Regions from separate parts of the Paenibacillus sp. PDC88 genome, predicted to be linked through region 1. Evidence: predicted binding sites of a transcription regulator. Region 1 holds the regulator's gene; each other region holds the start of a gene.
What was found. The regulator Rex, encoded in region 1, represses fermentation and respiration genes when NADH is low (regulators of the CRP and FNR family bind a similar motif). The targets are predictions, from matches to a motif close to TTGTGAAATATTTCACAA.
Positions count from the first base shown of each region.

Region 2: nadA (quinolinate synthase NadA) is a predicted target of Rex. The motif match lies at 3,997-4,014, and genes of this name have one in related genera.
Region 3: BLW49_RS11490 (formate/nitrite transporter family protein) is a predicted target of Rex. The motif match lies at 4,162-4,179, and genes of this name have one in related genera.

Region 1 is NZ_FNNT01000002.1:282,317-287,850, forward strand. Features, by position in the region: gene dinG (ATP-dependent DNA helicase DinG) at 1-2,619, shown strand, start outside; gene BLW49_RS07945 (redox-sensing transcriptional repressor Rex) at 2,664-3,320, shown strand; gene BLW49_RS07950 (amidohydrolase) at 3,310-4,608, shown strand; gene BLW49_RS07955 (cell wall elongation regulator TseB-like domain-containing protein) at 4,640-5,161, shown strand; gene BLW49_RS07960 (hypothetical protein) at 5,336-5,534, shown strand, end outside.
Region 2 is NZ_FNNT01000014.1:46,576-52,109, reverse strand. Features, by position in the region: gene BLW49_RS26015 (type III pantothenate kinase) at 1-463, opposite strand, end outside; gene nadC (carboxylating nicotinate-nucleotide diphosphorylase) at 470-1,333, opposite strand; gene nadB (L-aspartate oxidase) at 1,326-2,939, opposite strand; gene nadA (quinolinate synthase NadA) at 2,993-3,931, opposite strand; gene ftsH (ATP-dependent zinc metalloprotease FtsH) at 4,233-5,534, opposite strand, start outside.
Region 3 is NZ_FNNT01000003.1:204,152-209,685, forward strand. Features, by position in the region: gene BLW49_RS11480 (MFS transporter) at 1-850, opposite strand, end outside; gene BLW49_RS11485 (molybdopterin-containing oxidoreductase family protein) at 887-2,980, opposite strand; gene BLW49_RS11490 (formate/nitrite transporter family protein) at 3,267-4,094, opposite strand; gene BLW49_RS11495 (FAD-dependent oxidoreductase) at 4,323-5,534, opposite strand, start outside.

The sequences.
Region 1 (5,534 bases):
GTAGGGCATAATGTGAGCTTTGATTTTCATTTTTTACAAAATGCGCTTGACCGATGCGGGTACTTGCCATTTACAGGCCGCATTTTGGACACTATGGATTTCCTGAAAATTTGCTTTCCGTCCTTATCCTCCTATCAGCTGGGTTACGTAGCAGGCGAATTTGGATTCACCCATGACCGTCCACATCAGGCAGATAGTGATGCTCTGGCAACAGCACACATTTTCTTAAAGAGTCTTGAGGAGCTTAAGAGCCTGCCATTGATCACTTTACAGCGGCTTACCGATTTGTTTGCTGCGGAAGATAGTGATTTGGGCTGGTTTTTTGATGGGATTCTTTCAGAGAAAGAAATGGAGCCTATTCACGATCTGGATAATCAGACCTATTATAGACAGCTCGCGCTTAAGATTGACGATTGGTCACAGATCGCTCCGCCCAGGGATGAACATGAACCCAATCCATTAGAAAAATTAACTTTTCAAGAATATATGGATGAGGTTCAGCTGCGCCTGAAGCAAACACTGCCTCATTATGAGGAACGCGAATCCCAGAATATGATGTTCACAGAAGTGACGAAGGCGATGGATGAGGACAAGCATTTACTCATTGAAGCCGGGACAGGCACGGGGAAGTCACTGGGTTATTTGCTGCCTTCGATTTATCATAGTGTCAGACAGGAGACGAAGGTAACGGTAAGCACACATACGATCAATCTTCAGGAGCAGCTTCGTGAGCGGGATATTCCGCTACTCACGGAGGTGGTTCCTTTTCCGTTCAAAGCTGCTGTGTTCAAAGGAAGAGGGCATTACCTGTGTCTGCGTAAATTTGAACAGAAGCTGAACAACAAGGAGTTTGTAACCCCGAAGGAGGACGTATTTACTGCTGCACAGATGCTGGTATGGCTGACTCAAACCGAAACCGGTGATGATGAGGAGCTCAATCTAAGTTATCGCGGCGGTGATTTTTGGGAAACGGTACAAAGCGATTCGGATTCCTGCCTGGGCCGAAGCTGCCCTTGGTTTAAGAAATGCTTTTACCATCGTGCAAGACATGAGGCCGGCATTGCTGATGTAGTGATTACCAATCATTCCAAGCTGTTTACGGACGTTAAGGCTAGTCACCAATTGCTTCCTGCTTATGAGCATCTCGTCATAGATGAGGCGCATCAATTCGAGGAGGTCGCCGGTAAGCATCTTGGAATGCATATGAAATATTTTACGGTGGTTCATGCGCTTACCCGATTATTTAAAGATAGTCGGAACGGACAATTCCCTGCTCTGCGTCAAAAAATAGCGCAGTCCAGCCATGAGCAGATGGTGGAGTGGACCTCTGCTATTGATCAGCTGTTCCCATCCGCTCTAGAAGCGAAGGAAACTTGGGATCAGCTCAGTGAAATGCTGTTCAGCTTACTGCCAGAACGAAGTGATGCAGCCCCTGGAGAAGCAGGACAGTTCACATTAAGACTGAAGCCGCAGAACAAACCGAAGAAGTGGGATAAGCTTGCAGCAGTTGAGAATCAGTTCTATGTGACGGTTTCAGAATTGGTTCGTAAGGCAGATAAGGTTCTTAGTGAAGTAAGAGAAGATCTCGACGATTATACGGCCGACAGCCTTATTACAGACGTTACCGGGCTCGTTAAGGATCTGGCTGGCTTCAAAGATCAATTAAGACATTTCATGCGCCTTGATGATGCAGGGACCGTATATTGGCTGGAGGCCAGCGGACAATTCAAGAGCAAGTCGCTTCAGCTGTATGCAGTTCCTGTAGATGTAAGTCCTCAGCTGAAGGAAATGTTCTTTGATAAGAAGCGAAGCGTTATTTTAACCTCGGCTACTTTATCGGTAGATAAATCGTTCCAGTTTATGATCGATCAGCTTGGACTGACCGAAGCACAGGAGCAGCAGAGATTGCTCACATCACAGCTGCCGTCTCCGTTTAATTACCGGGAACAAGCTCTTCTTGTGGTTCCGCGTGATTTTCCAAGTGTGAAGGGCAGTGTGGGTGATGATCATTTTGTCAGTATGCTCGTCAAATCTTTGTCAGAGGCCGCACAGGCAACGAAGGGCAGAATGCTTGTCCTGTTTACCTCTTACAAGATGTTGAGACAAGTACATGAGCCGCTGAAGGAAGCTCTCGCCTCAAGTGATATTTCCGTGTTTGGACAAGGGGTAGACAGTGGGAGCCGGACCAAGCTGACGAGAAGATTCCAGGAGGCCAAAGCTTCTGTATTGCTTGGAACGAGCAGCTTCTGGGAAGGTGTCGATATTCCAGGAGAAGCTTTATCCTGTTTGGCTATTGTACGGCTGCCTTTCCAGCCTCCTAACCATCCTGTTGTAGAAGCCAAGAGCGAACTGCTGCAGCAGGAGAAGAAAAATCCGTTTATGAAGCTCTCGGTACCTCAGGCGGTTATTCGGTTTAAACAAGGTTTCGGAAGACTGGTGCGAACCGCTAAGGACCGAGGCATCGTTATCGTGTATGATACAAGAGTCATTGAATCGTATTATGGCAAGTACTTTTTATATTCCCTGCCAGGTCCTAAAATGGAGCATATGACAACGGACAAGATGGTTCCGCGTATCAGCGAGTGGCTAGAGGAACATGTAACGAATGAAGAGAAGTAATAGAAAGCACGGACACTGCTTGCAGTTGTGAGGGGGAATTGTAATTGAAGTCGGACAAAATTTCAGAGGCTGTCGTAAGAAGACTGCCAGTATATCTGCGTTATTTACAAGAGCTGTACAAAAGAGAAGTGACCACTGTATCTTCACAGGAGCTTGGTCTCAGACTGGATTTGAATCCAGCGCAAATCCGTAAGGATCTCGCTTATTTCGGGGATTTTGGACGCAAAGGCATCGGCTATGATGTAGCTTATCTCATCGATAAAATCAGACAAATCTTGAAGCTGGATCAACAGATTAATGTGGCACTTGTCGGTGCTGGTAATCTCGGACATGCCTTGTCGAACTATAATCGATATGTAAAAGACAATATGAAGATTGTCGCCGTATTTGATTCCCAGCCCTCGAAGATTGGCTCCAATATCAATACGCTCACGGTTCAGCCTATGGAAGAGCTGGTGAAAACAGTAAAGGATCTGAACATTAGAATCGGCATTATAACGGTTCCGGATTCGGAAGCTCAGCGTGTGGCGGATTATCTGGTGGAGGCGGGAGTTGAAGCGATCCTTAATTTTGCCCCGATTATTATCAAGGCTCCTGCTCATATCCGGATTCATACAGCGGACTTCACTACAGATCTGCTTAGTCTGGCTTATTATCTAGAGAACGAAGCAGGGAAAGAGGAGGAAGAGGATGTCAAATAAGTGGCTCATCAAGAACGGCAAATTTGCAGTAAGTGATCCTGAATGGCGAATCGTCAGCGGTTATATGCTGATTGAGGATGACCGCATCTCATATATAGGTGAAGATCTACCTGAAGGGACAGAAGGTCTTCCGGTTCATGACGGCAAGCACCAGCTGTTTATTCCTGGCCTTATCAATACACATGGTCATGCAGCGATGTCACTTCTACGCGGCTATGGCGATGATCTTGCTCTTCAGGTCTGGCTTCAAGAAAAAATGTGGCCGATGGAGGAAAAGTTCACAGCTGAGGATGTCTACTGGGGGACCTCGCTATCTGTTCTGGAAATGCTGAGAGGTGGAACTACCGCCTTCCTTGATATGTATGATCAGATGAATCAGGTGGCGAAAGTGGCACAGGAGTCGGGCATTCGCGCAAGTCTGATGCGGGGAGCGATTGGCTTCGGTTCAGATGAGCTGCGTGCATTTAAGCTGAAGGAAGCAACGACCTTTGCCCGGGAATGGCATAATCAGGCAGACGGACGTATCACGACGATGCTGTCCCCACATTCACCATATACTTGCGGACCAGAGTTTATTGAGAAATTTGTAGAAGCGGCACATGAGCTGAATTTACCCCTGCATACACATATGTCCGAAACGGCCGCTGAAGTAGAACAGAATGTAAAAGAGTATGGGCTGCGTCCAGTAGCACATCTGGAGAAGCTTGGCTTCTTCTCTAGACCTTCTCTCGTGGCACATGCTGTACATTTAACGGATGAAGAAATAGAGGTGCTCGCCAAATACAATGTGGCTGTTGCTCATAATCCTGGAAGCAACCTGAAGCTGGCGAGCGGTGTTGCGCGAGTACCTGAGCTGTTAAAAGCAGGGGTTGTTGTATCGCTTGCTACAGATGGTGCAGCAAGCAACAATAATTTGGATATGTTTGAAGAGATGCGCCTAGCTGCTCTGATTCACAAAGGAGTCAGCGGTGATCCAACCGCCGTACCTGCCACAGAAGCACTGCGTATGGGAACTGAATATGGAGCGAAGTCCATCTACATCAAGGATACGGGAGTGCTGGCACCAGGCAAAAAAGCTGATTTTGTTGCCATTGACCTGGATCAGGCTCATTTCCTGCCCTACACCGATTTGATATCACATGTCATCTATTCTGCAAGCAGCAAGGACGTTCAGCATGTCTGGGTGGATGGCAAGCAGTTAGTTAAGAACGGTGAGATGCTCACGATGGATGAAGAACGGATTAAACGCGAAGCACAAGCTGCTTTCGAAGGACTGACGTCCCGCTGATTGATGCTGGGGGCAAGAAGGGAGTTCAGCCTTGAGAAAAAAAAGAAAGTGGATACTCATCAGCATTGTGGCTTTCTTACTCGTGCTCTTAGGTATTTATTTATTTTATGAATATGTAATGAAGGATACATGGGCAGAGGAAGAAGCTGCAATCGCTATTGCAAAGGAAAAAGAAGAACTGGTTACGGTAACAAAGACACAAAAATCGGTCTGGTCTGAGGATGCCATATATTGGACAATTGAAGGTGTAAATGCCGACAATGAGCCTGTTATGGTGTGGGTACAATACGGTACTGACAAGAAGCCAAAGACAGATGAAAATAGTGTGCACAGTGAGAAGATTGAAGAAGGAACGTCGGAGGAAGAAATGCGGTCCAAGATCAGCTCACAGCTGCCTGGCATTGAAATCGTCAGACTGCAGCCGGCAGTTTATGATGAGACTTACGTCTGGCAGTTATTTTATAAAGAGAAGGACCGGTACTACTATCGTTTCTATCGTTTCAGTGATGGAACCGAGTTAGAGGAAGGATTTCAGCTTCCGATCACAGAATAAAGCACACAAAATATACCCTGAAGTGGTCGCAATTGGCCATTTCGGGGTTATTTGGATTGGAAACTGTGAAAAATAATTCATAGTTTAGATTTGGACGTCTGTATATGGTATGCTATATCTATATCCCATATCAATAATAAATAGAGTGGGTAAAATAGATGAGGAGGTTGTCACTTGAAATTACGTCCTATTCGGATAGCAATAACGGTTATGGTTACGGCTACGCTGCTGTTTGGAGGATGGTTTGTGTACCGTCAGGTGGCCCTTGAGAAGCCAATAGAGAAGTTGGTTGCCGACTATGACGGCGTAAACGATGTTCAACTAGATATTAACCAGAATCAAGTTGTTTTGAATCTCGATCTCGAGCCGAATA
Region 2 (5,534 bases), on a different contig from region 1:
CAATTCCCGGGACGATGGCCCCTCCCAAATAGTTGCCCTCTGCATCAATACAATCAAAGGTAGTCGCTGTACCAAAATCAACAACAACCAATGGACATTGATAACGATCTATAGCCGCTACGGCGTTTACGATACGATCTGCACCGACCTCTCGCGGGTTCTCGTAGCGGAGATTAAGTCCTGTCTTAATACCCGGTCCTACCAGCAGCGGTTTTTTGCCTACATATTTGATGCACATCTCCTCCAGCACGTTCACGAGCGGCGGGACAACAGAAGAGATAATCACGCCTTCTATATCGGAAGCAGATATGCCTGACATCTGAAACAAGTTATGGATCATGACTCCATACTCATCTACAGTCGACTGTCTGGAAGTACTAATGCGAAAATGGTGAAGAAGCTCCTTCTTCTTGTAAATACCAAGTACAATATTGCTGTTTCCTACATCTACGACAAGAATCAAAGAGGATTATCCTCCTTTCTTTTCATTCAGATCTAAACTGATATCAAGGCTTTCAAAAGAGTAGGTTAGTCTGCCGACTGATATAATATCCACTCCCGTCTCAGCAATACCACGAATTGTAGCAAGCGAAACATTGCCCGAAGCTTCTATTTTAACATGAGGTGACCGGCTGTGGATACGCTGAGTTGCTTCACGCATCATCATGAGGTCCATATTGTCCAGCATAATGATGTCAGCGCCGGCTTCCAGGGCTTCATCCAGTTGTTCAAGCGACTCGACCTCGACCTCAATCGTCATGGTATGAGGGATAGCAGCTCTGGCACGCTGAACAGCCTCGGTAATCCCGCCTGCTCCTTTGATGTGATTATCTTTGATCATAACCGCATCATAAAGTCCAAACCGATGATTATGACCGCCGCCGATCCGGACAGCATATTTCTCAAGCATACGATGGCCCGGTGTTGTTTTCCGCGTATCGACGAGCCTTGTGTTAAGACCCTCCAGAGCATCCACATAGCTACGTGTTCTTGTCGCAATTCCGGACATCCTTTGCAGCAAATTCAGAGCCAGGCGTTCTCCCGTCAGAAGACGGTGTGTGCTTCCTTCCACTTCTGCGAGGATCGTTCCCTTAGTCACCACATCGCCATCCTGGACACAAGCCGTAAACTTGAGCTCTGGGTCTACAATTTGAAATACAAGCTCAGCGACTGTAATTCCTGCAATGATACCTTCATCCTTGGCGTGAATGACAGCTTTGGACTTATGTCCTTCCGGGATTGTCGTCAAGGAAGTAACGTCACCTGCACCCACATCCTCTTGCAGCCAGCCTTTAATTGATTCCTTCAATACTTCATTATATCCATTAAGCATGACTTACTTCCTCCACAATGTCCCGATCCCGCTGCTGAACCGTATGCATCTGCCAGCGATGATCATTTCTTACGGGATAATCCTCGCGATAATGGGCTCCACGACTTTCCTTCCGGTATAAGGCGCCCTCTGTAACCAGCAGTGCACAGGTCAGCAAATTTGCGAATTCGTATTCTTCCTGCTTATCAAGCTTGCTATTAAAAATAGAGCGTTCCTGCTCCAGTAGAATTTTACCCTTCAACAATCCCGATTCCGTTCGCCGCAGCCCTACTTGTCTAACCATCACCTTCTGCAGAGCCAGCCTTCGTACATGCACAGATTCCGAAGCACCAGCAGTAAGCTCTCGCTGAACGCGAAGTATAGAAGTATGGTGCTTGGTGTCAGGCAGCTGTCTAATTCTATCTACAATACGCTTGCCAAATACGATCGCCTCAGACAAGGAGTTGCTTGCCAGTCGATTAGCTCCATGCACCCCAGTTGAGGATACCTCGCCACATGCGAAGAGTCGAGGGATGCTGCTCTCTCCGTGCAGGTCCGTCTTTACACCGCCCATCATATAGTGAGCCGCTGGGGCTACAGGAATCCAGTCCGCTGTCATATCAAGACCATAGCTCATACAGGTCTCATAGATCGTTGGAAAACGGCGCTTAATGAGCTCTGGCGTCTCATGTGTAATATCCAGATAGACATGTGTTGCATGAGTGTCCTCCATCTCACTTACGATGGCACGAGCAACCACATCTCTCGGTGCAAGCTCCAGCTGAGGGTGATACCGCTCCATGAACCGATTTCCATGAATATTCCGCAGCACGGCCCCTTCTCCTCGTACAGCCTCTGAGATCAGAAATCTAGGCGCCTCAGGATAACATAATGATGTCGGGTGGAACTGGATAAATTCCATATCCCGAATCTCAGCTCCTGCCCGGTAGGCCATAGCTACACCGTCTGCCGTAGCCACCTCAGGGTTCGTTGTATAACGATACAACTGCCCTGCTCCACCAGAACAGAGAACAACGGCATCGGCTCGCACAAAAGTACGCTGACCATTCGCAGACTGGACAAGAGCACCGATGCATTCACCAGCTTCTGTAATTAAATCGATTACAAAATGCTCATCCCATACGTTAATGGACGGATGATCTGCTGCTTCTTTAGCCAGGGCTCTTACGATCTCATAGCCTGTTGCATCCCCATTGGCATGTAATATCCGGCGATGGCTGTGTGCCCCCTCTTGTGTTAGTGCAAGCTCGCCGTTCTCAATATCAAATGCCGTCCCCAGCTGAATGAGCTCCTGAACCCGGTCCGGTCCTTCACTAACCAGTACCTCCACCGCTTCGCTGCGGCACAATCCTGCCCCTGCTGTTAATGTATCCTGCATATGATAAAGGGGCGAGTCATCCTCGGCCGTCACGGCTGCAATGCCTCCTTGCGCGTACCTTGTGTTGCTCTCAAGGAGTGTTTTCTTCGTAATCATAAGAACCCGATGATCTCTGCTCGCTTCAATTGCTGTGTAAAGTCCGGCAATGCCTGAGCCAATAATCAGAATATCGGTTTCGATTCGAGGCAGTTCTTTCAAATCGAAATTAACCAAGTAAGAAGGAATCATCGTCTGCTGTCTCCCGTCTCTTCATAAAAGGTGGACTGCTCAAACATAGTGAATTATTTCACCTGCAACATACGCTCAAGGGACAAACGAGCACGATCAGCCACATCCTGCGGCACATAAATTTCGGGCTTCATGGTTTCAAGTGCCTTAGCCAGCTTCTTGAGATTGTTCACCTTCATATTCGGGCAGACCAAGAACTTCGTTGCAAAGTGGAATTCCTTATCCGGACTATCCACTCGAAGCTGATATCCTGTTCCGTCCTCCGTACCTACAATAAATTCTTTACATGCCGAATCTCTGCAATATTCTAAAATAGCTGTCGTACTTCCCACAAAATCACCCATCTCAACGACCTCTGGGCGGCATTCTGGATGAACAACAAACTCTGCATTCGGATATTTGGCACGCATTTCAACGACATCTTTTACGGTCAGCATATCATGAGTATTGCAATAGCCTTCCCAGATGATCATCTTCTTGTCTGTATGCTGCTGTACATAATGGCCCAGATTTTTATCAGGTACCCAAATAATTTCTTCTGCATCCAAGGATTGAATGACTTTAACTGCATTGGAAGAAGTACAGCATATATCTGTCTCTGCCTTGATCTCGGCCGAGGAGTTTATATATGTAACCACCTTTGCATTCGGATGCTGTGCTTTTAGCTTGCGCAGTCCATCCACATTTACCATGTCTGCCATAGGACAGCCGGCTCTTTCATCCGGAATAATGACTTTCTTGTCCGGTGCCAGAATCTTCGCGCTCTCTCCCATGAAGTGAACACCGCAGAACACAATAACATCGGCATCGGTCTGTGCTGCCTTCTGAGCAAGCAGGAATGAATCCCCCCGAAAGTCAGCTACCTCCTGAATCTCATCACGTTGATAATAATGTGCCAAAATAATTGCATTACGCTCTTTCTTTAACACCTTAATACGTTCCTTCAGTTCACGATTCATTTCTGCCTTACGCTCTAATGCTAATGCTTCCACTTGAAGACCCTCTCCCTTATATAAGCAATAGATAAAAACCGCTTTCACCTTTGTGATGCCATCGCTTGTTATTCGATTCACAAAGTACGACATACGAATACCATCGGTGGATCAATTTCATTCTCACTTGAATTTCTGAGTCCATGAAGCTGATTCAGGTTTACACCTAATTTACAGAAGGTTCCTCCATGTGTCAATTCACAAAATTGTCGCAAATTAAGGAGCATTGTCCATGTTAAATCAAAAAAACCGGAGAACGCTCGTGCGTTCTCCGGTTTAATCTCTTTTAATGACTCATTCATTACGTCGTTGGTTTGTTGTGATCGGGTGAATTTGCATCCCCAGACTCTGGGTTAGATGATGTTGTGTCAGGCTCTGTCTGACTCGGACCATCATTGGAAATATCACCAGGCTGAGATCCGTTGTTCTCTTTACCTTGAATACGGACACGCACATCACCAACATTATCGATGACAGGCTCGCCGCTCTCGGAAGAACCTCCAGACGAGTCAGTACCCTTGTCAGTAATGGCACCTTTCTCTATCAACTGCTTAATATCTTCAAGATCAAGCGTTTCTCTCTCAAGAAGAGTTTCAGCAATCAGATGCACTTCCTTAGAATACTTGTTCAGCAATTCTTTAGCTTGCTCATAGCATTCTGTGATCATGCGTCTCATCTCTTGGTCGATTTCATGGGCAATCGCATCACTATAGTTAGGCTCGTGTCCAAAATCGCGTCCCAAGAAGACTTGTCCTTGAGAGTTGCCAAATTGAAGCGGTCCGAGCTTCTCACTCATACCATATTCCATAACCATGCTGCGTACAATGCCTGTCGCTTGTTGGAAGTCACTGTATGCACCAGTTCCGATTTCACCGATAAAGATTTCTTCGGCAGCACGTCCGCCGAGCAAACCAGTAATACGGTCAAGCAGCTCCGGCTTCGTTGCAAGCATACGATCTTCTTTAGGCATCATGATAACATATCCGCCTGCACGTCCACGTGGGACAATCGTTACTTTATGAACCATATCGGCATGCTCCAAGAAATATCCGACAATCGTATGCCCTGCTTCGTGATAAGCGACAATGCGCTTCTCGCGATCGCTGACTACACGGCTCTTCTTCTCAGTACCGACAATGACACGGTCAATCGCTTCATCCATCTCACGCATGGAGATGTCTTTACGATTACGTCTTGCAGCCAGAAGTGCTGCTTCATTCAGCAGGTTCTCCAGGTCTGCACCGGTAAACCCGGTCGTACGCTTCGCAATAACATCCATCTTAACGTCTTTCGTAAGTGGTTTATTGCGCGCATGTACTTTCAGAACTGCCTCACGGCCTTTAACGTCCGGACGGTCTACCGTGATTTGACGGTCAAAACGTCCTGGGCGGAGAAGGGCTGGGTCAAGAATGTCTTGACGGTTCGTCGCAGCAATAATGATAATACCTTCATTTGCACCGAAGCCGTCCATTTCAACGAGCAACTGGTTGAGCGTTTGCTCACGCTCGTCATGACCGCCGCCGAGTCCGGCGCCGCGCTGACGACCTACCGCATCAATCTCGTCAATAAAGATGATACATGGAGCATTCTTTTTCGCATTCTC
Region 3 (5,534 bases), on a different contig from region 1:
AAGTCTGAGCAAACCATCTTTTGATCAGAGAGGTGACCGGCTGAGCCACAAAAATAAGGATCCCGTTCATTGTCCACAGCAGGCTGTACGCTTTTTTCTCCATCCCTTCCTCAATGATGAAGGGCGACACCCCTGTATTCCAGATGGAGTTGCCCAGCAGGATGAACAAGGAACCGACACTGATAAAAAGGTACAGCCGAACGTTGCGAAGCAAATACCAGGTATTGTCCTCCGGCAGCTTCACCTTCTTATGCTGTGCCGGTACATAGGTCGTCCCCTGCTCCCGATCCACCTTGCTCAAATACATAAAGAAGTACCCGCCAAATATAGCTGAAGTGACACCGTTCATAATAAAACTCAAATGATAGGATATATCGGCCAGGAATCCACTGAGCGCTGTCCCGAGCGCAACCCCGATATTTTGAGCGACATAGATGACGTTGAACAGCTCGCCTCTGCGATCAGCAAAGCGAAAGCCGACAAAGGCTTGAATGGCAGGAAGAGACAAGGAGTTAAACAGCCCGATGAGGCCCATCATGACTACAAACAGCCACCATACTTCATTGATCCATGGCAGTGTGAACAGTCCCATGGCGTTCAGCAGCAGCGAACCAACGATCAGCTTCTTCACACCTATTCTATGGTATAAGCCTCCGCCGAGCAGCTGACCGAATATGCCGCCCAGGGATTGAATCAATATGACAAAGCCTGCCTGTGACATGCTCCGGCCCAGCTCATCAAATACATACATTGTGGTGAGCGGCCACATTAATGAACTGCCGGTTGCATTTACAAGGCTGGCAATTAAGAATACTTTGACTTCCTTCGGATATTGTTCAAGCCATTTCATGTTCTGTTCTCCCACGTTGTCGTTAACTTTGTATGATTAAACTTCTTGCTTGATGACTTGAACCGTTGTCGAGAAGAAGGTAGCCCCTCTGCCCATATCGGATAATCGGTCCGGAGTCAGCACGTTCGCACGCTGTCTGCCGTCCGCTCCTTCCCACCAGAGACCCTGGCTGATGACTGTACCGGGCAGCATGGTTTCACCTAACTTGGCTGTTAACTGATAAGTTCCCCGGTCATTATATACAACGACCTGATCTCCCTCCTCAATGCCTCTATGCTCAGCGTCCCGTGGATGGATATGCAGCATAGGCTGCTTCTCCATCTTCTGATGCTTCTCTACGTTTGCAAACGTCGAGTTCAAGAAGTTATGATTCGGCGGCGAGAGAAACATGAGCGGATACTTGTCTTCCCTTCCTGCCGGATGCTCGCCGTCATATCCTTCATGAAGCGGCGCATAGGCAGGCAGAGGTGACAGACCTGCTTCAAGCATCACCTTGGAATACAGCTCAATCTTGCCGGAAGGAGTTGGCAGATGATCAAGAAACTGTTCATACTCAGACATATCCAGCTTCACGAATCGCTGCTCCTTCAGCTTATTCAGCGTCACCCCGTTCAAGTATGGATTATCCGGGTAATTTAGTGCTCCCTCGATCATGGACAGCTCCGTCTCACTGAAGGCTGCTTCATCAAATCCCATAGCTTGTCCAAGCAGTGAGAACAGCTCTACGTTGCTCTTGGCTTCGCCTAGCGGTGCAATAACCGGCTCCTGGATATGTACATATTGGTGCCAAGGCGAGCTGTACAAATCGGTGTTCTCAAAATTAGAGGTTGCCGGAAGCACAATATCTGCATATTTGGCTGTGTCTGTCATGAAGAGATCGTGAACCACCGTAAACAGATCTTCCCTCGCAAACCCCTGCTCTACCCTCTTCGTATCTGGAGCGACCACGAGCGGATTCGAGCAGTATACAAACATCCCTTTAATTGGCTGCTGTTCATCATGAAGCGCTGCGCCAATCTGGTTCATGTTAATGCTTCGTGCATTCGGATTCTCTCTAAGATCCGGACGCTCCAGCGCGTCGCTGTTCAAGCTCGCGTAGCCTCCGTTGGATCTGGAGGCTCCGCCCCCGAGCTTCGCCCAAGCTCCTGTCAGCGCGGGGAGACAGGCAACAGCCCTTACATTCATTCCCCCGTTATCATGGTGCTGAAGGCCATTCCCAATATGGATGTAACCAGCCTTAGCCTGACCATAGGTCTCTGCCAGCTTCACAATATCCTCCACAGAAACACCGGTAATGAGAGATACCCGCTCTGGTGTATAGCTCTTAACATGCTCGCGAAGCTCCTCGTGACCTACTGTGTGTTGCTGCAAGAATGCCTCATCTACAAGCCCCTTCTCGAACAGCACGTTCATCATGCCGAGTGCGAGTGCGGCATCGGTTCCGGGATACAGCGGTACGAACCAGTCCGCCCACTGTGCCGTGCGGTTGCGATGAACATCAATGACAATGACCTTAGCACCTGCTTTACGCGCTTTCTCTGCAAGGACTACCTGATGCATGTTCGTGCTGATAATATTTCCGCCCCACACGATAATGACATCGGCATGCTCTGTTTCTTCCGGCACAGTCCCCCGGTTCGCACCCATCGTATATTTCCATCCGGTAGTGCCGGCTGCATTACATATGGTCTGCTCCAGCTGACTTGCACCAAGCGCATTGAAGAAGCGCCGATCCATTCCGTCTACACCGAGAATCCCCATATTTCCATAGAAGCTGTAAGGCAAAATAGCCTCTGCTCCGTATTCCTGCGATATAGCCTTGAAACGTCCCGTAATCTCGCTGATCGCTTCCTCCCAGGTTATCCGCTCAAATTTACCCTCGCCCTTGAGACCCGTTCTCCGCAAAGGATACTTCAGACGTTTCTCATCATATATACGTTCTGTCATGTTTCGGACCTTGTTACAAATGGCGCCCTTGGTAATCGGGTGATCCGGGTTGCCGGTCACCTTCACAATTTTGCCTTCCTTCTTATGCAACAGTAGTCCGCAGGTGTCGGGGCAATCAAGTGGACATACAGCAGGAAATATTCCATTCTGTTCATTAATCACAGCTTGCCTCTCCTTTCTCATAGCACTTCTTAAGTTTCAAAGTCGCTCAAACCAGTTCTTTTATCATAATTCCGGATTCCATAATCGTCAAAGTGTGACAAAAAATAAAAGCAGTTCCCGCCACTGGCAGTAACCGCTTTTCACACGAGCTGATCTAATCAAAAATATTTTTTTCACTTGTTTCATCATTTCCATGCAAGGGTAATAAAAATCAAGGCAGTTAGGAGTTAGGAAGACCCCTCCTCCAAGTGCCGTATCATAGACCACTCCCGAAAATTCGTCATGTAAAGGTTTCGTTCCCCCGAACCTAGACATGGCGAATTTTAGTATTGTCCTTGGCACCCTGTGCAAGAGGCTTGCCTTGCGGCTGTTCATGAAGATACGCCAAATAATAGGCACCTGCTACAAACACGGCTCCACCTGCAAAATTGCCCAGCCAAACCGGAATGAAATTAGCCAGATACATGCTCCAGGAATAATGTCCTTCAAATATGGCAGCGGGTATGAGAAACATGTTCGCGACAACGTGCTGAAAGCCAATCGCTACAAACGCTGCTGTCGGAATCCAGATCCCGAGCACCTTTCCACTCATCGTATCTGCTGCATAAGACAGCCACACCGCAAGTGCCACAAGCCAGTTACAGCCTATTCCCGAAATAAAAGCCTGCAGGAAGCTGTCTTCCAGCTTATGTCCCGCCATATCCACCACTTTATCCAGATAGACGCTTTCACCTGTCATCCCCAGCACATGACCGAAAAAGTAGGCAACAAAAATGGCCCCCGCGAAATTTGCCAACGTGACAAGCGCCATGTTTCGGATGAGCAGAAGTGTAGAGATCCGCCCTCGCAATCTTGCCAGAGATACGGCCATCATATTGCCCGTCAGGAGCTCTCCTCCGGCAATCAATACCAGCACCAGGCCGATGGGGAATACAAGCGCCCCGATCAGATTCGTAATACTGCCCCAAGCTTCGGGAGCCGCTGCGGTAACCCTGATATAGAGCAGAAATCCAAGGGATATATATACACCCGCCAAAAAGCCGAGGATCAAGACGACAGATAGTGGATTATGGGCTTTGGCAAAGCCGGTATCCGCTGTAAGTTCAGCAATGTCTTTAGGTTTCTGAGCTGCCATGAGCCATCCCCCTTATTTCTTTTACATTAACCCATACCTCCATTGTATCGCTTTTTCAAGCTCTCGATTGTTAATAAATTCACAAACATAAATACTGGATCGGTATTCTTATTCGTAGTCTTCACTTGCAGATAAGACGATTTAGAATAAACTGCAATTCTTAGCGTATGAAAAAACCGCCAGAGCAAAATGCGCTGACGGTCATAAGTCCAATCAAATATAGGATTATTAAACGAGAACCTCTTCCTTCTTCTCTTGAGCTTGGGCATCAACTGGCTTCAGTGCTTTCTGTCCTACACTGTTCAGGAAGTTCCAAGGCTTGTTGTAGTGCGGCTGGAAGAAGAAGTCGATAAACGCCAGCTCATCTACAGTCATCTCATTCTGGATACATACGGACAAGGTATTAATCGACTGTGTAAGCTCGGCTTCACTCATCAGCTGTGCCCCCACAATCCGGCGGGATTCCTGCTCAAATATCACTTTAATTAGAACCTTCTCTGCCGTAGGCATGAATTCCGGACGATAGCTGTCCTCGAGAGTAACGCTCTCGACCTTAAGTCCCGCTGCTACTGCCCCAGCTTCTGTCAGGCCTGTTCCCGCGATGTTCTGTTCATAAATCTTGATCCCTGATGTACCTTGGGTTCCCATGTAGCGTGTCACAGGAGCCTTGAGGTTGCGGGCAACCAGCGTACCCATGCGCACCGCATTGGTTGCGAGCGGAATATAGGATGCTTGTCGAGTTGGATTGTAATAGATCGCACTGCTGTCTCCGGCTGCAAAGACATCAGGATTGCTTGTGCGCATGTAGCGATCCACCAGAATCGCTCCGTTCGGCATCATGTCAACCTGACCCTTTAAGAGCTCGGTGTTCGGACGGAAGCCAATGCACAGAATAACCAGATCGGTTTCGTAAGTGCCTTTGTCGGTAACGACTTTGCGTACGCTGCCCTCTTCTCCTTCGAAGCGGCTTACTTTCTCGCCAAGCACAAGCTGAATGCCCTTGTCCGTGAGGTCGGACTGAATACGGTCGGTAAATTCAGCATCCAAATATTTGCTTAGAATGCGGTCTTCTGCATCAATCAGCGTTACTTCTTTGCCATTCATCTGGAATGCTTCGACCAGCTCAATACCGATATAGCCTGCACCTACAACGGTTACGTGGCGTGCATCTTGAGATTTGGCAATAATCGTATTGGAGTGCTCATAGTTCTTGCACAGAAGCACGTTGTTCAGATCAATCCCTTCAAGATTCGGAATAATCGGCCATGATCCAGTCGTCACAATCAGCTTGTCATAAGTGTCCACAAGCTCCTCGCCTGTGTTCAAGCTGCGTGCTTTAAGCGATTTAGCCTTCGTATCCACTTCAATTACTTCATGAAGCATACGCATTTTGACGCCCAGCTCCTGCAGCTGTGCAGGTGAAGAATAGAACAATCCGTG